DNA from 3 places in the Actinokineospora sp. NPDC051303 genome. Region 1 is predicted to be linked to each of the others. Evidence: riboswitches for the same ligand, from Rfam matches in the RefSeq annotation. Region 1 holds a riboswitch; each other region holds the start of a gene.
The links. Region 1 has a riboswitch for S-adenosylmethionine ahead of ACZ6SD_RS29715 (aminotransferase class V-fold PLP-dependent enzyme). Riboswitches for the same ligand answer to the same signal wherever they lie in the genome.
Positions count from the first base shown of each region.

Region 2: another riboswitch for S-adenosylmethionine. It lies ahead of ACZ6SD_RS29310 (methionine ABC transporter ATP-binding protein); the one in region 1 lies ahead of ACZ6SD_RS29715 (aminotransferase class V-fold PLP-dependent enzyme).
Region 3: another riboswitch for S-adenosylmethionine. It lies ahead of thrC (threonine synthase); the one in region 1 lies ahead of ACZ6SD_RS29715 (aminotransferase class V-fold PLP-dependent enzyme).

Region 1 is NZ_JBVJIN010000066.1:6,282-13,689, forward strand. Features, by position in the region: gene dnaE (DNA polymerase III subunit alpha) at 1-115, opposite strand, end outside; gene ACZ6SD_RS29695 (nucleoside/nucleotide kinase family protein) at 256-891, shown strand; gene ACZ6SD_RS29700 (AsnC family protein) at 992-1,981, shown strand; gene ACZ6SD_RS29705 (RluA family pseudouridine synthase) at 2,601-3,530, opposite strand; gene lspA (signal peptidase II) at 3,675-4,289, opposite strand; gene ACZ6SD_RS29715 (aminotransferase class V-fold PLP-dependent enzyme) at 4,324-5,697, opposite strand; SAM riboswitch class IV at 5,733-5,849, opposite strand; gene ACZ6SD_RS29720 (potassium/proton antiporter) at 5,915-7,396, opposite strand.
Region 2 is NZ_JBVJIN010000063.1:9,069-16,476, forward strand. Features, by position in the region: gene ACZ6SD_RS29295 (TatD family hydrolase) at 1-125, shown strand, start outside; gene ACZ6SD_RS29300 (transglycosylase family protein) at 421-1,929, shown strand; gene rsmA (16S rRNA (adenine(1518)-N(6)/adenine(1519)-N(6))-dimethyltransferase RsmA) at 2,852-3,703, shown strand; SAM riboswitch class I at 3,811-3,900, shown strand; gene ACZ6SD_RS29310 (methionine ABC transporter ATP-binding protein) at 4,101-5,111, shown strand; gene ACZ6SD_RS29315 (4-(cytidine 5'-diphospho)-2-C-methyl-D-erythritol kinase) at 5,564-6,526, shown strand; gene ACZ6SD_RS29320 (hypothetical protein) at 6,532-6,999, opposite strand; gene ACZ6SD_RS29325 (ABC-F family ATP-binding cassette domain-containing protein) at 7,167-7,408, shown strand, end outside.
Region 3 is NZ_JBVJIN010000009.1:72,491-79,898, forward strand. Features, by position in the region: gene ACZ6SD_RS09550 (DegV family protein) at 1-135, shown strand, start outside; gene ACZ6SD_RS09555 (ComEA family DNA-binding protein) at 687-1,214, shown strand; gene ACZ6SD_RS09560 (ComEC/Rec2 family competence protein) at 1,211-3,586, shown strand; gene thrC (threonine synthase) at 3,969-5,234, opposite strand; SAM riboswitch class I at 5,246-5,376, opposite strand; gene holA (DNA polymerase III subunit delta) at 5,537-6,514, shown strand; gene ACZ6SD_RS09575 (acyl-CoA thioesterase) at 6,591-7,097, opposite strand; gene rpsT (30S ribosomal protein S20) at 7,175-7,408, opposite strand, start outside.

The sequences.
Region 1 (7,408 bases):
CCACCGAGGTCATCCCCAGCCGCTCGCACTCGGCGAACATGTCCTTGAGCTTGGCCGCTCCGTCGAGCATCGAGTACTCGGTGTGCACATGGAGATGAGCGAAGGAGTCAGCCACGGCGACACCCTAGCGACACCCGCCGACAACCTCGCCCAAGGGGCGGCGCGACACGCTGATATCTCTCGTCACAGCGGGATTCTCTTGGCACAGCGGCAAAAGCGCCGCATTGTAGCCGCCGAACGGGCACAGTGGGACACATGCGTTTCCGTCCTGTTTCGCCTGACGTGCTCGCCGACGAGCTGACCGCGCGGATCGACGCGCGGGAGCGCGCGGGGTGGACGCGGGTGATCGTCGACGGCGCCCCGCCCACCGAGCCGGGGGCGCTCGCCGACGCGCTCGGCGAGCGGTTGCGGGTGCTCGGGCGGCCGGTGCTGCGGGTCTCGGCCGCGGACTTCCTGCGGCCAGCGTCGCTGCGTTTCGAGCGTGGCAGGCATGACGCCGACGCCCGCTACGAGACCTGGTTGGACGAGGGCGCGCTGCGCCGCGAGGTGCTCGGCCCGCTCGGCCCCGGCGGGTCGGGCCGGGCGCTGCCCGCGCTGTGGGACGCGGCGACCGACCGCGCCACCCGGGCGGAGTACGTCGCCCTCGGCGCGGGCGGCGTCCTCCTGCTCGACGGCGAGTTGCTGCTCGGCCGCGGCCTGCCGCACGAGCTGTCCGCGCACCTGTGGCTGTCCGCCCCCGCGCTGGCCCGGCGGCTGCCCGCAGACGAGCACTGGGCGCTGCCCGCGTTCGCCCGCTACGACGCCGAGGTCCGCCCCCTGCACACCGCCGACGCGGGCGTGCGCGCCGACGACCCCCGGCACCTCGCGCTGCTGGACGACGCCCCGGTGTGAGGTCGCGCTCCGTGCGGATTCGATCACCGAAACCGATCTTGCCCGTGTCGAGTCCCGGCTTCCGCCGCGAGCCGCCCGCCAACCGGGTAGCGTGCGGCCCGTGGTCGTGACGGATCCGGTTGATGCCCGCCTACTCGGTGTGGTCGCCGAAATGGGCAGGGCAGCGGTGCACGAGGTGGCCGCGAGGCTGGGCATGGACCCCCGGGAAGTGGCCTCGCGGCTGGTCGCCCTGTCCGGCGCGGGCCTCCCCCTCCTCGTCGGCGTCGAATGCGATCCCAACGGCGTCCGCGCCGCACTGGCCAGGACACCCGCACCCCCCTCTTACGGCGTGCAGGGCACCCCCTCCGGCGTCTACCCGCCACCCCCCGGCCCCCAGAGCGGCGGCTACCAGCCCCAGCAGGCGCAGTACCCCCCGCAGCAGCAACAGAACTTCGCCCACCACCCTCCCAGCGGCCCATACCAGGTGCGCACCGGCCCACCCAGCCAGCCTTTCCCCACCCCCGCGGGCCCACCCAGCCAACCCATTCCCCAGCCCCACCCCGCTCCCCCCGCGAACGAGCCGATCAGCACCTGGGGCCCACCCGGCAGCGCCTCCTGGGCCCGTGGCGACCAGCCCCCGGCCCTGGCCGTCGACCGCACCCAGCCGACAACCCGGATGAACACCCCCACCCGCCAGGGCAAGGTCGGCACCACCCTGGAAACCTCGGGCCTGGAAGGCGAACGCCTCTCCGTCCAACTGGTGGAGGTAGTAGACCCCGCCGACTACTTGTTCACCGCCGCCGGCTACCGCCTCCAACCAGGCGAGCGGTCGATAGTGGTGCACACGGAGTTGACCAACCGAGGCACAGTCCCGTTCAGCACCCTGCCTGACCTCTACCTGGTCCTGGTCACCCCGGACGGCCAAACAATCTCCAAGGCCCCAGTCTCTCTATCCTCACGCCCCCCACACCGAATAGGCGTGGCCCCCGGCGAGACAGCAGGCGGACACACGGTTTACGTGGTCCCAGAAGACATAGTGGTCACCTCAGTCCGCTGGAGCCCCCGCCCAGACGAGGAATCCCTAACCCTCACCTGGACAGTCGAGAACTGAGAACCAGCGACGCTGGCTGGCCCCCCTCCTGCCAGGCAGCACCGCCCCTGCCATGCACTGGTGAGAGCGGAACAGCGAACCCACGCTCCTGCCAACCGAACCCGGCCCTGCCAGGTGCCCGGTGGTGCAGACCGAACAGCGAACCCGAGCATCTGCCAACCGCTGCCCGGTCCTGCCAGGTGCTCGATGGGGTGGAGTGGTTTCTTCGGGGGAGAAGGAAGATCGCTAAGCTGGCTCCGCACGTGTGAGGCCGAAGGCATCCCACCCGTCTTTCACACGGCGATCTTCCTTCGTAGGGGCCCCGAAGAAACCACTCCACCCCATCGAGCAACCCCCACCAAGCCAAGCCCCCGAGCAAGCCCCGACTACCGCCCGAACAGCTTGCTCAGCCATCCCTTCTTAGACGGCGGCGGCGCGGCCTGAGCCTGAATAGGACTGGTAGGCGGCTCCCGGTCATAAGCGACCTCAGCCGTATCACCGCCCCCGATGACCTGAGGCGCGACCCCATCCACCAGGAACCCGCCAGTGTCCTCGTCCGGTCTATCCGTGCCGCTCATAAGCACCGCCTCTAGCCGTCGCCAAGTCAAATCCAACTTAGCCGAGGATCTCCGCACGGACCTCAGTAATCGGCGGCGAGCGTGTCCAGCGCCCCAGCGAGATCGGCCGGATACTCGCTGGTGAACTCCACCCACCGACCGTCGTCGGGATGGTGAAACCCCAGCGTGCGGGCGTGCAGCCACTGCCTGGCCAGGCCGAGGCGCTTGGCGAGGCTCGGATCGGCGCCGTAGGTCAGATCACCGACACAAGGGTGACGGAGGGCGGAGAAGTGGACCCGGATCTGGTGCGTCCGCCCGGTCTCCAGTTTGACGTCAAGCAGTGACGCGGCCCGGAACGCCTCGATCGTCTCGTAGTGGGTGACGCTGGGTTTGCCGCCCGCGACGACCGCCCACCGGTAGTCGTGGCGGGGGTGCCGGTCGATGGGCGCGTCGATGGTGCCGACGCTCGGGTCGGGGTGGCCTTGGACGAGCGCGTGGTAGCGCTTCTCGACCGTGCGCTCCTTGAAGGCGCGTTTGAGCACGGTGTACGCGTATTCGCTCTTGGCCACCACCATCACCCCGGTGGTGCCGACGTCGAGGCGGTGGACCACGCCTTGGCGCTCGGCGGCGCCGGAGGTGGAGATCCGGATGCCCGCGGCGGCCAGGCCGCCGATGACCGTTGGCCCGGTCCACCCGGGGCTGGGGTGGGCGGCGACGCCCACCGGCTTGTCGACCACGACCACGTCGTCGTCCTGGTGGATGATCTCCATGCCTTCGACGGCGATGGCGCGGACCTCGACCGGGCGGTCGGGCTCGGGGAGGGTGACCTCCAGCCAGGTCCCGGCGAGCAGTCGGTCGGATTTGCCCGCGGGCCTGCCGTCGACCAGGACGTCGCCGGACTCGGCGAGCGCGGCCACGATGGTGCGGGACAGGCCGAGCAGCTTGGACAGCCCGGCGTCGACCCGCATGCCGTCGAGGCCGTCGGGCACGGGCAGGGTGCGTGATTCGCTCATGCGGCCACCTCACAAGTTCGGTGGCTCCGCTCGCGGGCGCACTGTGTCAACGATTCGCTCGCAGGCTCGCTCATGCGGCCACCCCACAAGATCGGCGGCTCCGCACGCGGGCGCACTGGGTCGATGATTCGCTCGCGGGCTTGCTCATGCAGCGTCTCCGGCCTTGTCGCGGGTGGTGCTGCCGTCGTAGTCGCGGCCGAGGATCGCCATCAGCACGATCAGGACGCCGCCGATGGAGATGCCCGAGTCGGCGACGTTGAACACCGGGAAGAAGTCGCCGTTGGGCGCGAAGACGGAGATGAAGTCGACCACGTGCCCCTGAAACACCCCGGGCGCGCGGAAGATCCGGTCGGTGAGGTTGCCCAGCGCGCCCGCGAGCACCAGGCCCAAGCCCAGCGCCCAGCCCGTCGAGCGCAGCTTGGGCATGATCCACACGATGGCGACGACGACCCCGGCCGCGATCAGGGTGAACAGCCAGGTCATGCCGGTGGCCATGGAGAACGCGGCGCCCGCGTTGCGGACCAGTTGCAGGTAGACCGCGCCGCCGAGTACCCGGACCGGGGGCTCGCCCTCCAGCGTGGCGGTGGCGATGATCTTGGTGATCAGGTCCAGCGCGAAGACCACCATGGCCGTGGACAGCAGCAGCGCGCCCCGCCGGGGTGGCGGCTCGGCCGTGGCCTCCTGCTCAGCCGTGGCCTCCTGCTCGGTCGCCGCGTGTTCGATCTCGGTGCCGCGGTCGTCGCCACGTTCTGTGCTCACCGGCCCATTGTCCATGGTGGCCGTGCGCGGCCGGTCAGGAGACCTCGCGCAGGAACGGCGGCAGGGGGCGCGGGTCGTTGGCAGGCGTCCACCGGCCGTCCACGAGGACGTAGTCGGCGGCGGGTCCGTCGGTCACCAGCGACCGCAGCGCGGCCACGAGCCGGTCGACGTGCTCGGTTGTGGTGCCCAGCCCGATGCTGACCCGCAGCGCCCGCTGCTCCCCCGCGCCCACGCGGCCCAGGAGCCTGCGGGTGGCGATGTGGGCGCAGAACGCGCCGTCGCGGACGCCGATGCCGTGCTCGGCCGACAGGACCGCGGCGGCCAGGCCCGCCTCGACGCCGTCGATGGTGAAGCTGACGACGCCGACCCGGTCGTGCTCAGGTCCGAACAGGCTCAGCCCGCGCAGGCCGGGCACCGTGGCCAGGCCCGAGCGCAGCCTGCGCAGCAGCGCGCGCTCGTGCGCGACGATCGCGTCCCAGCCGTGCCGGGTGATCGTCTCGCAGGCGACGGCCAGCGCGTGCGCGCCGACGACGTTGGGCGAGCCAGCCTCGTGCCGCTCGGGCACCTTCGACCAGGCCACGCCGAGCCGGTCGCCCCAGTCGACCACCTGGGCGGTCGCTCCCCCGCCGACTAGGTAGGGGTCGGCGGCGTTGAGCCAGTCCGCGCGGCCGATCAGCGCGCCCGCGCCGAAGGGGGCGTAGAGCTTGTGCCCGGAGAGGGCCACGTAGTCGACGTCGAGCGCGCGGATGTCGATCGGCCGGTGCGGGGCGAGCTGCGCGGCGTCGAGCACGATCCGGGCGCCGTGCCTTCGCGCGACCTCGGCCAGCGCGGCGACCGGCCAGATTTCGCCGGTGACGTTGGACGCCGCGGTGAGCACGACCAGGCGCGGGCCGACCGCGCAGGCCGAAAGCGCGGCGTCGAGGGCGAGCACCGCGTCACCGGCGCTGGCCGGGGTCTCGATCCGGTGGACCCGGGGGCCGCGCCAGGGCAGCAGCGCCGCGTGGTGCTCGGTGTCGAACAGCACCACCGAGGTGTTCTTGGGCAGCGCCTTGGCCAGCAGGTTGAGGCTGTCGGTGGTGTTGCGGGTGAACACCACCGCGTCGCTCGGGCGGGCGCCGACGAACCGGCGCAGCACCGCGCGGGCCTGCTCGTAGACCTTGGTGCTGACCTGCGACGCGAAGCCCGCGCCGCGGTGGACGCTGGCGTACCAGGGCAGCAGCTCGTCCACCGCGTCGCGCACGGCTTCAAGACACGGCGCGCTGGCGGCGTGGTCGAGGTTGGCGTAGCCGACGCGGCGGCCGTCGACCAGCGGGACGACCAGTCGCGCGCCGACCACCGGCGGCACGGCGACAGCGGCCGTCTCCGGGGCGGTCTCGGGCGTGCGGGCCGCGGGAACAGCGAGCGTCATGGGGGCTGACCTCCAGGTCCAGGGGACCCGCGAGGGGTCCGCGCTTGCCCGTCCCGCACCGCGCGGGAGGACCAGGTCCTCACCCGGGGCACCCCACCGCGGAGGAGGGTTGCCGGCCAGCAAACCGGGGTTTGACGCTGGCGCTCGTGACCTTGCCGCAGAACATAGCCGACGCGCTGCTCAGGATCGAGCGGCAGCCCACCAGGTGAGAGCGGGCTCACTCGTCGCCGGTCTCGCCTTTCCAGCGGGCGTAGCGGCCTGCCCGGTCGACCGCGCGGATGCGGTTCTCGGTGGCCTCGCGGGCGTCCTGGGTGGTGACGACCAGGACTTGGTCGCCAACCTGCAAACGAGTGTTGGCACCTGGGGTGAACGCGCCCGTGGCCCGCGCGACCAGGCTCACCGTCGCGCCCACGGGCAGGCGCAGCTCGGACAGGTAGACGCCGTGCAGCTTCGAGCCCTGCGGGATCGTCACCTGCAACAGCTCGGCGTTGAGCTCGTCAAGGGTCGCCGCGTCGACCTCGACCTCCTTGGCGCGAGCCCCGGCGTCGAGCCCGAGCGCCTTGGCCAGCAGGCCAAGAGTGCTTCCCTGCACCAGGGTCAGCACGATCACCAGGACGAACACGGCGTCGACCAGTTGCTGCGCGCCGGGCACGCCCTGCGACAGCGGGATCATGGCCAGCACGATGGGCACCGCCCCGCGCAACCCGGCCCAGGACAGGAACACCTGTTCTCGCCAGGGGACGCGGAACGGCGTGACGGACAGCAGCACCGACAGCGGCCGGGCGACCAGCGTGATCACCGCCCCGGCCACCAGTCCGGGCACCAGCGCGTCGAGCAGCCGCGAGGGCGAGGCGAACAGTCCCAAGAGGACGAACAGGCCGATCTGCGCCAGCCAGCCCATCCCCTCGGCGAAGGACACGGTGTCCGACCGGTGCGGCAGCCGCGAGTTCCCCAGCACCAGCCCGGCGATGTAGGTGGCGAGCAGCCCGGAGGCGTGCGCGGCCTGCCCGCAGGCGAAAGCGAGCACGCACACCGCGACCGTGGCCAGCGGGTAGAGGCCGGTCGCCGGGAGCGCGGCCCGGCGCAGCGCGTGCGTGCCGAGCCAGCCGAGCCCCAGGCCGATCAGCGCGCCAGCGCCGAGTTCGTAGAGCATGGTCAGCGGCAGGCCCCAGCCGATCGGGTCGGTGGAGGCCAGCAGCACGACGGCGATGTAGCTCGGCGCGTCGTTCATGCCGCTTTCCAGCTCAAGCGAGCCGACCAGCCGCCGGGTGACCGAGAGCCTGCGCAGCACGCTGAACACCGCGGCGGCGTCGGTGGAGGCGAGCACCGCGCCCCACAGCAGGGCGAGCCGCCAGTCGAAGCCGAGAATCCAGTGCAGTCCGGCCGCGGTCAGCCCGACGCTGATCACAACCGCCACTGTGGACAGTGCGATTCCCGGCCACAGCGCGGGTTTCACCTCACCCCAGCGCGTGGTGAGGCCGCCCTCGGTGAGGATCATGACCAGGGCGGCCAAGCCGAGCGCCTGCGTCAACTCGGCGTTCTCGAACTCGATGCCCAGGCCCGCTTCGCCGACCAGGACACCGATCCCGAGGTAGAGCAGCAACGAGGGCAGTCCGAGTCGGACGGACACCCGCACCGCGAGAACGGCCAGCAGGAGAACGGCCGCGCCGATACCGAGCGCCAGGGTCAGGTCGTCCATCCCACCTCCTCC
Region 2 (7,408 bases), on a different contig from region 1:
ACCTCGCTGACCTGCGCGGCGTCGGCGTCGCCGAGTTCGCCGCCGATGTCTCCGCCACCGCCGACCGGGTGTTTCGGTTGCGGGCCGTGACATCCGACCATTCGAGCGGTGATCGATTGCGATGAACGGGTGGCGGATTAGGCGACTTGGTGGTGTGACAGGACTCACGAGTTCGCCGGATGTGTTTGCGCAACCCCAGCCGTCTCGTTACTGTCCCGTGACCGTACGACTTTGGGGATCATGCCCCGAGTCAACCCGGAGCAAGTCAGTACACGTCGGGGTGGCTGGCTGCGGGTCGTCGGAACACACGAAAGCGCGAGACCGCGCCAAGCGGACGGAGGAGTGGATGTTCCCAGCGCGGCTGAGACCAATCCACGGCGTCCGCGGTGCGGATTTCCGCCTTCTGGAGGAATCGACCCTGTGAGCGGTAAACAGATCGGCGGTCTCGACCGCCCCCGGCACGACGGCTTCGCCGACACCGACTGGTTCAACCCGGTCAACTCGGGCACCGCGACCGGCACGGCCGTCCTGGACGACGACTTCCGGGCCTGGCGGTCCGAGTTCCCGGACTACGACTACGACGCCGGTTTCTCCGCGTCGCTGAGCATCACCGACCACGACGTCCGCCACGCGCTCGGCCCGCAGGCCGACGAGATCATGGCTTTCGCGGGCGTCGACGTCGACGAGTTGATCCGGCTCATCAACGCCGAGACCACTGTTCTCCCCGTGCTTCCCGCGCTGCCCGACGAGGTCAGCGGACCGAAGCGGCTCAAGGTCGAAGACGACAAGCCCGCGCCCGGCCTGATCACCGCCGTCAAGCGCTGGAAGTCCACCTTCCTCAAGGCCACCATCGCCGCGGTCCTGGTCACCCTGACCGGCGGCGGCGCGGCGGCCATCGCGATGAACAACACGGTGACCGTCGACGTCGACGGCCACACCCGCGAGGTCAACACCTACGCCGACACCGTGGGCGAGATCCTTGAGGAAGAGGGCATCGAGGTCGGCCAGCACGACTCGCTGAGCCCCTCCCCGTCCGCCGAGATCGGCGACGACGGCAAGATCGTCCTCCAGCGCGGCCGCCAACTCCAGCTCACCGTCGACGGCGAGCAGCGCGGCCACTGGGTCCGCGCCACCACCGTCGGCGAGGCCCTCCGCCAGGTCAACGCCCCCGTCGCGGGCGCCTGGATCTCCGCGGGCGACGACGCGCAGGTGCCCCTGGAGGGCATGGCCGTCGAGATCAAGACCCCGAAGAACGTCACCCTGTTCGACGGCGGCAACGCCCCCACCCAGCTGACCACCACCGCGGTCACCGTCCAGGAGTTGCTGGACGAGCACAACCTGGCCCTCGGCCCCCAGGACGCGGTCCTCCCCGGCGCCGACCTGAAACTCACCACCGGCGCCGAGATTCGCATCAGCCGCACCGGCGTGACAGTGATCAACCAGGCCGAGCCGGTCGAGCCCCCCCTCCAGACCGTCGAAGATCCGGAACTGGCCAAGGGCAAGGAACAGGTAGTCGACCCCGGCACCCCCGGCGAGCGCATCGCCACCTACCGCATCACCGAGAAAAACGGCAAGGTCGTCAAGCGCGAGGAAATCGGCTCCAAGGAAACCCGCGCCCCCCTGCCCAGGATCGTCAAGATCGGCACCAAGCAGCCCCCCCAGCCCCTGATCTCCGACGGCGCGGTGTGGGACCGTCTGGCCCAGTGCGAGGCCACCGGCAACTGGGCCATCAACACCGGCAACGGCTACTACGGCGGCCTCCAGTTCAACAAGAGCACCTGGGACGCCTACGGCGGCGACCAGTACGCCGCCTACCCCCACCAGGCCACCCGCGAACAACAAATAGCCATCGCCACCAAAGTCCGCGACGCCCGCGACGGTTACAGCGCCTGGCCGCACTGCTCCAGCAAACTCGGCCTCCCCCGCTAACCCACCCCCGAACCGCAGGCCCCACCACAAAGCTCGCCCCCCAAGCACCCGACCGTGCCCAGTGATCGCGAGTTATCCACAGGCAAGATCATTCTCACCTGAATTGTCACCCTGCCCCGGTAGACTGGAGCAGGGCCCGGCCCCCAGGGTGGGTGGGGTTTTTGTTGTGGGGCGTGGGGCGGCGAAAGCGGTCGTTGAGGTCGGTGGTTGGCGCTGTCGGGTGCTCCTTGTGGGGCCTGCTGGCCGGGAGCGCACCGCCGGTCTGGCAGGCCGAGCGGTCGCGTCCCGCCTATCAAGCCTGCCGGGGTTGGCCCGAGTGCTTGTCAGGAACGGGTTTGCCCCCGTCAGGTGCCCGATAGCAAGGGGCAGCACACCCGAGCGCCCGCCCCCTGCCCGTCGGCCCACCACCCCCGCGAGGCAGTGTCCAGGCCCACCCAGTGCTTGACGAGGTGGAGCAGAAAACCCGCTCTCCTGCCAGGCTGAACCCGGGCTCGCCAGGTTCTCGATGGCGCGGAGGCAGCGAACCCGCCGTCCTGCCAACCACACCCACCCCTGCCAGGCACTCGATGGCGCGGAACGAGCAACAGCGAACCAGCCCCCCACGAAGCCGAACCGACGCCCGCGAAGTGCTCGATGGGGTAGACCGAGCGGCGAACCCGCCCCCCACGAAGCCGCACCCGAGCCTGTCAGGTGCTCGATGGGGTGGAGTGGTTTCTTTGGGGGTGAAGGAAGATCCCTAAACTCGCCGTGGTCGTGGGGCCGAAGGCTCCCCACCCGTCTTTCCCACGACGGGATCTTCCTTCGTAGGGGCCCCAAAGAAACCACTCCACCCCATCGAGCAAACCCACCAACCCAGCCACCCCAGGAACCCAGAGCAACCCCACCAACCCCTCCGAAACCCCCCGCCCCGTACGCTCTGCCAGTGACTGGATCGGCGCTGCTTGGCCCTGCTGACGTGCGAAGGCTCGCCGCCGAGTTGGACGTCCGCCCAACCAAGAAGCTGGGCCAGAACTTCGTCCACGACCCCAACACAGTCCGCCGAATCGTCACCGCCGCGGCCCTGCAGCCCGACGACACCGTGCTCGAAGTAGGCCCAGGTCTGGGTTCCCTGACCCTCGCCCTACTCCCAGCCTGCGCCAACGTCGTGGCAGTGGAGATCGACCCAGTCCTAGCCGCCCGCCTCCCCGCGACCGTGCGAGACCGCGCCCCCGACCTAGCCGACCGCCTCACCGTCGTCACCGCGGACGCCATGCGCGTCACCGCCAGCGAACTCAACGAGCCGACCGCACTCGTCGCGAACCTGCCCTACAACGTCGCCGTCCCCGTCGTTCTGCACTTGCTCGCCGAGTTGCCTTCGCTGCGCACGGTGCTGGTCATGGTCCAAGCGGAGGTGGCCGACCGGATGGCCGCCGCGCCCGGTGGCAAGGTCTACGGAATCCCCAGCGTCAAGGTCGCCTGGTTCGCCGAAGCGCGCCGGGTGGCCACGATTTCCCGGTCGGTCTTCTGGCCGGTGCCCAACGTCGATTCGGCGCTGGTGTCGATGACCCGCCGTGAGTCTCCCGCGGCCGACCGGCAGGCGGTGTTCGCCGTTGTCGACGCCGCGTTCGCGCAGCGGCGCAAGACCCTGCGGGCCGCGCTGGCGGACTGGGCCGGGTCGGCGGCGCGGGCGGAGGCGGTGCTCGTCGCGGCCGGGGTCGACCCGGGGGAGCGGGGCGAGCAATTGTCGGTAGGGGAGTTCGTCCGAATCGCGCAAGCGGCTGCTCACCTGGCGTAAGCGAACCCCCAAACATTACTCCTGATGTGTGATGTGCGGAACGTCGGGCTCGATCTTCGGGGTCCGCGCTTGCTTTTGAGCAGCTTGGTCAGGTCTACTCTGTAAGCATTCCATCCCGAGCGGCTGAGAGACCTGGCTCGTTGACGCCGCAGCAACCACCCATCGTGGGCAGGTGCTACCGCCAGGAACGATGGAGGAGTGAGAGCGGATGCGGATCCTCACCACCCGACGGGTCATCGACCAGTGCAAGCGATCCGTCACCGCATGTCGTCTGATGCGCGTAGCAAGCTGACTTCGAGCAACACGTCTTCTTAACCCCCCTGTTCGTCAGTCCCGGATCGTCCCTTGTGGACGAAGCCGTCCTATCGGCCTGCCGTGCGCCGCGTTGGAGTAGATCGTGATCACCGTTGAGAACCTGAGCAAGTCCTTCCTGGGCGACACCGGCCCGGTCGTCGCGCTTGAGGACGTCACGTTGGACGTGCCCACGGGCACGATCACCGGCGTCGTCGGCCCGTCCGGCTCGGGCAAGTCGACCCTCGCCCGCCTCGTCGCCCTCCAAGAACGCCCCGACAGCGGCGTGATCAGGGTCGACGGTTTCAACACCGCCGCCCTCGACCCCCGCAGGCTCCGCGCCGCCCGCAGGCGCATCGGCGTCGTGCGCCACGGCGACCTGCTTCCGCAGCGCACCGCCGCGGGCAACATCGCCCTCCCCCTTGAGCAGGCGGGCGTCGACGGCCCGCAGCGCCGCGAGAAGGTCGGCGCCCTGCTCGACCTCATCGGCCTCACCGACAAGGCCGCCTTCTACCCCGACGCCCTCACCCCCGGCCAGCAGGCCAGGGTCGCGGTGGCCCGCGCCCTGGTCGGCGACCCGGGCCTGCTCCTCGCCGACGACCCCACCAAGGACCTGGACCCCGACGCCGAGGCGGGCGTCCTGACCGTCCTGGACCGCGCCCGCGCCGAGCTGGGCTCCACGGTCCTGGTGGTCACCGGCGACGCGGGCGTGGTCCGCCGCATCGCCGACGACGTGGCCCTTCTCGACGGCGGTCGCGTCCAGGAGAGCGGCCACCTGCTGTCGCTGGTGCAGGACCCCGACAGCCAGGTCGCCCAGACCCTGCTCCCCGCGATCGACGCCCCCAAGTCCGCCCAGGCCCGCCACGACCGCCTGGCGGAGGTGGTGCTCGTGGGCTTCGCCGCCGTCGGCGCCCTCCTCCCGGAGGCCACCACCCGCTTCGGCGCCACCATCGCCGTGGTCGGCGGCGGCCTGACCCGCATCGGCGAAACCCCAGTGGCCCGCTTCCTCCTGGGCGTCTCCGGCTCCCACGCCGACCAAGCCCTGGCCTGGATCGGCGAACGCGGCGGCCTGGTGCGCCAGCGCGCCACCGGCCCCCAGGGCATCGTCGCGGCCTGACCCGCGCGTGTGGTTCACCGCCCGCCCACCCCTGAGGTCGGGCGGGCGGTGAAGCCGTGCCGCGACGCCAGACCTCGGCAGGCACCCCCGCCAACCACTCGAACGCGCTCAAGATCGCGAGTTATCCACAGGCGCGGCGCACCCTCTTCCCCGCGCTGACCTGCGCCGATAGACTGGAGCAGGGCCCGGCCCCCAGGGCGGGTGGGGTTTGTTGTGGGGGCGGTGGGGGCGGCGAAAGAAGGGCTCTCGGGGCGGATTCGGGCGTTGTGCGCTTGGGTCGGTCCGATGGTTTCCCTGAGGAGAAGAAAAGTCGTCCGGCTGGCTCTGGCCGTAGGGTCCCGCCCGTCTTCCCGTGGGGGATCGTTCGCCGTAGTGGCCCAAAGAAACGAAGAGTCCCGGCCCACTAACAGGTGCCATCAGAGCACCCGCGGCCACGGCCGTAGGCTGGTCAGGTGCTCGCTGTCGTGCCTGCCCCGGTGACCGTTCGTGTGCCGTCCAAGGTGAACCTGCACCTCGCCGTGGGCGATGTGCGCCCGGACGGCTATCACGAGCTGTCCACCGTCTTCCAGGCGCTGTCGCTGACCGATGAGGTCACCGTGGCCGTCGCCGACGAGCCGGGGGTCGAGGTGCACGGCGAAGGGGCTGACGCGGTGCCCACCGGGGCGAGCAACCTGGCCTGGCGTGCCGTGCAGGAGCTGGCCCGGCACGTGGGTCGCGACGCGGACGAGCCCAAGGTCCGCATCGTCATCCGCAAGGGCATCCCGGTCGCCGGGGGCATGGCCGGTGGCAGCGCCGACGCCGCGGCCACTCTGGTGGGGTTGGCTTCGCTGTGGCGGCTGGACATCGGCCGTGACGAGCTGGCGCAGGTGGCCGGGCGGCTGGGCAGCGACGTGCCGTTCGTGCTGCACGGCGGCACCGCGTTGGGCACCGGCCGGGGTGAGCAGCTGGTGCCGGTGCTGGCCCGGCACACCTACCACTGGGTTCTGGCCTTCGACCGGCGCGGCCTGTCGACGCCCAAGGTCTACACCGAGCTTGACCGCCTCCGCGCCGAGGGCGACCCGCCGCGCATCGGCGAGGTCGAGCCCCTGCTGGCGGCCCTGGCCTCCGGCGACCCCCGCCAGCTTGCCCTGCTGTTGGGCAACGACCTGCAGCCCGCCGCCGTGTCGCTGCGCCCGGGCCTGCGCCGCACCCTGCGCGCGGGCGTCACCGCTGGCGCGCTCGCGGGCGTCGTCTCCGGCTCCGGCCCCACCTGCGCGTTCCTCTGCGAAGACGGCGACGCGGCCCTGCGCGTGGCGGCCGAGCTGTCCGGAGCAGGCGTCTGCCGCACCGTCCGCGTCGCCCACGGCCCAGTCCCCGGCGCCCGCGTGATCGGCGACGACACCCCCCGCTCGACACCCCCCGAGGTCCACGCCTAGCCACGTCAGGGCGACCGCACCCAGGTCGCACACCCGGACGTGCTGATCAATTCGCCCGCGTTGATCGTGATCGTGGACGGCCCCTTGTCGATCCCCAGGTCCAAGATGTCCGTGCCGTCACCGCTCTTGCGAGTCCACCTGCAGCCCACCAAATTCGTTCCGGAGGGGCCCGCCGACTTGTACTTGCCCGGCTGGACGTCGACGGCGACCTCGTGGGTGCCCTCACCGAACTCGGTTCGAGGCCCCGACGCGACAGGCGCCGCCGTTTCCTCGGGCGGTTCCGCGACGGTGACGGTCGTCGTGGAAACCTCGGGTGGTTCCGTGACGGTGACCGTCGTGGTGGACACCTCCGTCACCGTGGCCGCGGTGACGCTCTCCCGGGACGCGGACCCGACGACCGCGCCGACCGCGACGACCACGGCCAGGGCGACCGCTCCCGCCGTGGCCCACGGCCAACCCCGCCACTGGTCCACGACGACTCCTCAACAACGCGCTGGTGGATGACCATCCAGAGGTCGTTCGCGCCTCGACCCGCGTTACCCAGGGCGGCGGGGATGCGCCGGTCGTCCCGGCCCGGGAGCGACCTGCCTATGCTGCTTGGGCACGGCCGGTCCCTTGATCTCAACGAAAGTGCGGGTAGATGGCCAACCTGGTCAACCTGGAGAACGTCAGCAAGAGCTACGGCGTGCGCCCGTTGCTCGACCAGGTGTCCCTGGGCGTCGGGGAAGGCGACCGGATCGGGGTGGTCGGGCTCAACGGTGGGGGCAAGACCACGCTGTTGGAGGTGTTGGCGGGGATCGAGGCCGCGGACAGCGGGCGGGTCAGCCGGAACCGGGATCTGCGGATGGCTGTGGTCACCCAGCGCACCGAGTTGCCCGCGGG
Region 3 (7,408 bases), on a different contig from region 1:
CTCGCCACCCGCTTGGACGAGCGCATTCCGCGGTCCGCTGGTTGCGTGGTTTCCGAGTTGGGCGCCGTCATCGGCGCGCACACCGGCCCCGGAGTTCTCGGCGTTGTACTCTGCCCTGGCCGTTTTGACAACTGAGTTATCCACATAGGACGGAGTTGTCCACAGGCGACGGAGACGCCTACCCACGGCCTTGATTCGTCCCTAGCGTTGGTGCTATGCCACAGATCAACGCCACTCGCGCAGCTCAGATGGACGCCGTCCTGGCCCGGTTGACCACCATCGCGGCCCGCCCCTGGGACGAGCCCCGACCCGAGTCGCAAAATCCGCGACAGCCTCCGGATATCGGTTTCTCCAGCGCGCCCGTTCGCCGCAGAGACCAGCCTGACCTCCTGCCAGGTCAAGAACCGCGGCCGGATTCCGAACGCCAGCAGACGCCAGCCGGGGCCATTCCGTGGCGGCGCTTCTTCACCCGCCCCGATCGAGACGTATCTGATCCATCTTTCTTGGCGCGGCCCACCAGTTCGCCTGATCCCGGATCACCGGATTCTGAGTCTCCTGAATCCGATCCCCGGGTCGAGCGAAGGTTCCCGTGGCGCCGTCCCACAGGCCATCTCATCCGCCGGTTCACCCCGCACAGCCCGCCTGATCGACGCCGGGTTCCGATTCCGCTCATCGCGGGCTTGACCGTGGTCGTCGCGGTGGTCGCCGGGTTTGTCGCTCTTTCCGACTCCCCGGTAAAAGAGGTGCCGCCCAATTTGGCCGCTGCCACCGTCGACCAGGCCAACCCAAGTCCGAGTGTCGCGGCCGAGGTTGTGGTCGACGTCGTCGGCAAGGTCGGGAGCCCAGGTATCCGGTCGCTCCCGGATGGGGCGCGGGTCGTGGACGCGCTCCGGGCCAGCGGCGGCGCCCTGCCCGGCGCCGACCTGAGCGCGCTCAACCTCGCCCGCAAACTCGCCGACGGTGAGCAGATCCACGTCGGCGTCCCCGCACCCGTCGATGCCCAGACCGAGCAACCGGGCGCGCTCGTCAACCTCAACTCGGCGTCCTTGGCGCAGCTGGACACCTTGCCCGGGGTGGGCAGCGTCACCGCCCAACGCATCCTCGACTGGCGCACGCGCCACGGCCAGTTCACCAAGGTCGACCAGCTCCATGAGATCGAGGGCATCGGCCCGGCCCGGTTCACGACCCTGCGCGATCTCGTCACGGTCCGATGAACCAGCCGCCACCCGACCCGAGACCGCACGACTGGCGGCTGTTGTCCGGCGCGCTGGCGGTGTGGCTGTCCGCGCTGCTGGGACTGCTCGTGCACTGGTCGCTGACGGTGGTCGTCGGCTGCCTCGCGGCTCTAGCCGGGGCCGCCCACACTCGACGCCGTGAGCGCCGCGGGCGCGAGTCCGCGCGCGATGGGCCCGTTCGGCTGGCCGCCGGTGTGCCGCTGTTCGTCTGCGGCGTGCTCGCCGTGTGGCCGGTCGCCGCGCGGATCCACGAGGCCGCGGCGGACCCGCTCCGGGCGGAGGCGGCCCGCGGCGCGGCGGCCCGTCTCCAGGTCGAGGTCGTCGAACGGCCCAAACCTGTGCGCGCGGCCGGATTCGGCGGCCTGCCGTCCGGGGTGCGCTCGGTCGTCGTGCCCGCCGTTGTGGCGCCCTCCGGGACCCGGATCCTGATTCTGGCCCCGGTGGACCGGTGGGCGGCATTGCTGCCCGGTCAGCGGGCCGTGGCCGAGGGCACGCTCGCCCCGGCGGAGGGCGGCACGCTCACCGTGGCCGTGCTTCGCGCCCGGGGGTCACCGGCGTCCGTCGGCGACGCGCCCGCCTGGCAACGGGCCGCCCACGCGCTCCGCGCGGGCCTCCGGCAGGCGTCGGGCGTGCTCGAACCCGAGTCCGCCGGGCTGCTGCCCGCGCTCGTCGTCGGTGACAAGGACGGCATGTCCACCACGGTCGAGGACGAGTTCCGCGTCGCCGGGATGTCCCATTTGCTGGCGGTCAGCGGGGCTAACCTCGCCATTGTCTGCGTCGCCGTTCTCTACCTGTTGCGGTTGGTCAGGATAGGGCCGCGAGGGTCGGCGGCCGGTGCGCTGTGCGCGCTCGTCGGATACGTGATCCTGGCCGGTCCGGAACCCAGTGTTCTGCGGGCCGGGGTCATGGGCGCGGTCGGCCTGCTCGCCCTCGCTCTCGGGCGGGAACGGTCCGCGTTGCCCGCCCTCGGAGCGGCGGTGATCGTGCTCGTCGTGCACGACCCGGCGATGGCCGTCGCCTTCGGGTTCGTGCTGTCGGTGCTGGCCACCGGTGCGCTGGTCCTGCTCGCGCCGAGGTGGACGCGGCGGCTCACGCGGCGTGGCGTTCCCCGGATCGTGGCCGAGGCGCTCGCCGTGCCCGCGGCGGCGCACCTGGTGACGGCGCCGGTCGTGGCCGGGATGAGCGGTCAGGTCAGCCTCGTCGCGGTGGCGGCGAACCTGGCCGCCGCTCCGGTCGTCGCGCCCGCGACGGTCCTCGGGGTGCTGGCCGCGTTGGTGATGCCGGTCCTGCCGTGGCTCGCGGAGTGGCTGGCGCGCCTTGCCGGTCCCGAAGTCGGGTGGCTGGTCGCGGTCGGCCGGACCGCGGCCGGGATGCCGGGAGCGGCCCTCGACTGGCCCGCGGGGTGGTGGGGCGGGGCGGCGCTGCTCCTGACAGCCGTCGGGTTGGCTGTGGCGATGCGGCGGCGCACGGCGCGGTTGGTGGTCGGGTTGGGGCTCACCGCTGTTCTGCTGGTGGTGATTCCGGTCCGGGTCATCGCTCCGGGCTGGCCGCCGTCCGGTTGGGCCGCGGTCGCGTGTGACGTCGGTCAAGGGGACGCGATCGCACTGTCCACAGCGGACCCTGACAGGGCGGTGCTGGTCGACACCGGCCCCGAATCGGCTCCGACACGCGAGTGCCTGGACCGGCTAGGGGTCGACCGGATTCCTCTGGTGATCCTCAGCCATCTGCACGCGGACCATGTGGGCGGCCTGTCGGCGGTCTTATCCGGCCACGCGGTCGGCGCTGTCGCGGTCGGTCCCGGGCGGGCGCCTGCGTGGGCCTGGCGGCAGGTGCGCGAGGAAGTGGCCGACGCCGGGGTCCCGCTCGTGCAGTTGACGGCTGGGCAGCGACTGAGCTGGCCGGGCCTTGCCGTGGAAGTCCTTGCCCCACAAACGAAGGAGGATGAGCCTGCCGAACCGGACGGCACACAGATCAACAACCGCTCGGTGGTGCTCCGGGCCACCACCCGGGCTGGACGGCTGCTGCTCACCGGGGACATCGAACTCGCCGCTCAGGCCGACCTGCTGACCGCGGGCGTCGACCTGTCCGCCGACATCGTCAAGGTCCCGCACCACGGAAGTCGATACACCGCGCCGGAGTTCCTCGCGGCCACCGGTGCGCGGGTGGCGTTGGTCAGTGTGGGCGCTGGCAACCGCTACGGCCATCCGAGCCCGCGCACGTTGGGAAGCCTTACCCAGAAAGGAGTTCTAATTGTCCGAACCGACACCGGAGGCGATTGCGCGGTAGTCGAGGACGGGGGGAGGCCCGCCGCGATGGTGCGCGGCGAGCCCAGATCCCCTCCTGGCCGCTGAATCTCGGCGGGCCAGCGGCTTCGCCACGCCACCGCCCTTGGCGCGGCCGGGAACGCTGCCGGGGAACTGAATCTCGCCGGGGAACCGAACCTGCTGGGTACTGAATCTTCCTGGGGACCTGAACCTGTTGGGGGTGCTGAATCCTGCTGGGGACCTGAACCTGCCGGGGAACTGAACCTGCCGGGAACTGAAACCTGCTGGGAACTGGGCCGGCTGGGCGCTGAACCCGATCCGATGGCTGAGAACTTCGGGCGGGTGATCGGCCGCGCCCTGACTCGTGGGCGACAAGGCGCTGTCCGGGGAGTTGGGCTGGGTGTGCGGTGTGTGGAACGGCAGTGGCCGCACCCCGCCCGGGGTGCGGCCACTGGACACGCGTCGTGGGTCAGCCGCGGCCGAGGACCTCGCGGACGGCGGCGGCGGTCGGCGGGATGGTGGCGCGCGGGCCGATGTGGTCCTGGACCGCGTCGAGGGTCTTGAGGCCGTCGCCGGTGATGAGGAGGACGGTTTCGGCGTCGGGGTCGATCTGGCCGCTCTCGATGAGCTTCTTCGCCGTGGCGACGGTCACGCCGCCTGCGGTCTCGGCGAAGATGCCCTCGGTGCGGGCCAGCAGGCGGATGCCCTCGACGACCTCGGCGTCGGTGACGTCCTCGACCGCGCCGCCCGTGCGGCGGACCGAGTCGAGCACGTACGGGCCGTCGGCGGGGGCGCCGATCGCCAGCGAGCGGGCGATGGTGTCCGGCTTGACCGGGCGGATCACGTCGTGGCCGGACTTGAACGCCGAGGAGACCGGGGAGCAGCCGGTGGCCTGCGCGCCGAACACGCGGTACGGCGTCGGCTCGACCAGGCCCAGCTCGCCCAGCTCGCGGAACGCCTTGTCGACCTTGGTCAGCTGGGAGCCGGACGCGACCGGCACCACGATCTGCCGCGGGAGCCGCCAGCCGAGCTGCTCGGCGACCTCGTAGCCCAGGGTCTTGGAGCCTTCCGCGTAGTACGGGCGGACGTTGACGTTCACGAACGCCCAGTTCTCGTGCTCGGCGGCCAGCTCGGTGGCGAGCCGGTTGACATCGTCGTAGTTGCCGTCGACGGCGATCAGCGCGCCGTCGTAGACCGCCGTGGTCAGGATCTTCGCCCGCTCCAGCGACGACGGGATCAGCACGACCGAGTCCCAGCCCGCGCGGGCCGCCGCCGCGGCGACCGCGTTGGCGAGGTTGCCGGTGGACGGGCAGGCCAGCACGCTGAAGCCGAGCTGGCGGGCGGCGGCGAGCGCGACCGCGACGACGCGGTCCTTGAACGAGTGCGTGGGGTTGCCGGTGTCGTCCTTGACCCACAGCGACTTCACGCCGAGCGCAGCGGCGAGGCGGTCGGCCTTGACCAGCCGGGTCATGCCCGGGTCGGTGTTGGGGTGGGCGGCGACGTCGCTGGGGACCGGCAGCAGCCCCCGGTAGCGCCAAATCGACTGGGGTCCCGCTTCGATGTCAGCCCGAGTGATGTTGCCGAACTCGTAGGCGACCTCAAGCGGGCCGAAACACTCGGCGCAGGCGAACTCGGCGGCGAGTGGGATCTGGTGGCCGCATTCGCGGCAGGAGAGCGCCCGGGCGGGGCCGAGGTCGTAAGCGCTGGTCTGCTGGACGTCAACGGTCGATGTCATCGCGAGGTATCTCCTCATCTATCCCGCTGCGCGGGTCGGAATTGGCACCGTGGTCGTCCGCCTCCTCGCGATGAGGAAGTGACGCGTAACGCCGGTTGCCGGGGCTTCTTCGGGCCGATCCCTCTGCCCCTCTGGATGAGCGGTATTCAGTTGTGGTCCGAGCGCGCCGAAGCGGGCCCGCGACTTGCCCGCCACGCTACGGCACCATGAACGCGATCGGCCAGTCCCCTGTCCAGTATTCGAGAGCGGAGCCTGTTCGTCTGCTCACTTGGGTGCGGCGCGGCCATGGGAGGATCGCGGGCGTGAACTCGCCCGCGGTCACGCCAGCCCCGCTGCAACTCGTGCTCGGGGAAGAGGAGTTGCTGGTCGAGCGCGCCATCCGCGCCGCGCTCGACACCGCCCGGCTCGCCGACCCCGCCGCCGACCTGACCCGGCTCCGGGTGGCTGATCTCACAGGCCCTGAGCTGGCCGAACTCGTCAGCCCCTCGCTGTTCGCCGAGGGGCGGGTGATCGTCCTCGACGCCGCCCACGAGGCGACCCAGGACATCGCGGCGCTGGTCGTGTCCTACGCCAAGGCGCCCGCGGACGGGATCGTGCTGGTCGTGGTGCACAACGGCGGCGGACGCAAGGCGGGCAAGGACATCGTGGCCGCTATGCGCAAGGCGGGCGCGGTGGTCACCGAGTGCGCCAAGATCACCAAAGCGTCGGAGCGGGAGGCGTTTGTCCGCAACGAGATCCGCCGGGCGGGCGGCAAGACCGATCCGGCCGCGGTGGCCGCGCTCATCGACTCCGTCGGCTCCGACCTGCGGGAACTCGCCGCGGCGGCGGGCCAGCTCGTCGCCGACACCGGGGGATCGGTGACCGAGGAGGCGGTCCGGCGGTACCACCGCGGGCGCGCCGACGTCACCGGGTTCGCCGTCGCCGAGAAGGCCGTGACGGGGGACCTGGCGGGGGCGATGGAGGCGCTGCGCTGGGCCATGAACCTCGGCGTTCCGCACGTCCTGGTCGCCGACGCGCTCGCCGACGCCGTGCGGACCGTGGCCAGGGTCGCTGGCGCGGGCCGCGCCGACCCGTTCCGGCTGGCAGGCGAGTTGGGGATGCCCGCGTGGAAGGTGAAGAAGGCGCTGGGCCAGGCCCGAGGCTGGAAGCCCGCGGGCCTCGCGGAGGCCATGCGCGTGGTGGCCGAGGTGAACGCCGACGTCAAGGGCGTCGCGGCGGACGCGGACTACGCCCTGGAACGGGCAGTGCTGCGACTCGCCCACGCGCACCGGCGAGACTGACCGCGTTCCTTCGCCTGCTCAGGGCGTTCACGCGGGGTGAGGTGGAAGCTGGGGCCGCTTTCGTGGGGCGCGGGCGTCAGTGGGGTGCGGTGCGGCTTTCCAGGATCTCGGCTCGCTTGGCGAGACGGTGGTGGCGGCGGATCTCCGCTTCTCGGAGGCGGCGCTCGTCTTCCGGGGTTTCGGGTAAGACCGGGGGGACGGCGCGCGGTTGGCCCGTCCTGTCCACCGCCACGAACACCAGGTAGGCCGTCGCCACCTGGGTCGGCGGGACGCCCGCCCGGTCCCACGGCTCGGCCAGGACCCGGACGCCGACCTCCATCGAGGAGCGGCCTGCCCAGTTGACCTGGGCGTGGGCGTGCACGAGGTCGCCGACCCGAACCGGGTGCAGGAAGGTCATGTCGTCCATCGCCGCGGTCACGGCGGGCCCGCCGGAATGGCGTTGGGCCACCGCGCCCGCCACGTCGTCGACCAGCTTCATGATGACGCCGCCGTGGACGGTGCCCAGGAGGTTGGTGTCCAGGGCGGTCATGATGTGCGAGAGCGAGGTCCTCGCCGCTGAGGTGGGTTTGGGCTCCAGGTCCATGCGACGAGTCTTATGCACACGGCAGCGGCGCCGCCCACCCGGAGGTGGACGGCGCCGCTGGCACGTGTGGGTGTGGGTCAGCCGAGCTTGTTGACCCGCAGCGCCATGGCCGACTTCTTGTTGGCGGCCTGGTTGGCGTGGATGACGCCCTTGCCCGCGGCCTTGTCGAGCTGGCGGCTCGCCACGGCCAACAGCTCCTGGGCCTTGGCCTTGTCGCCCGCCTCGGCGGCCTCGCGGAACTTGCGGATCGCGGTCTTGACCGAGGACTTGACGGACTTGTTGCGCAGGCGCGCCTTCTCGTTCGTCTTGAT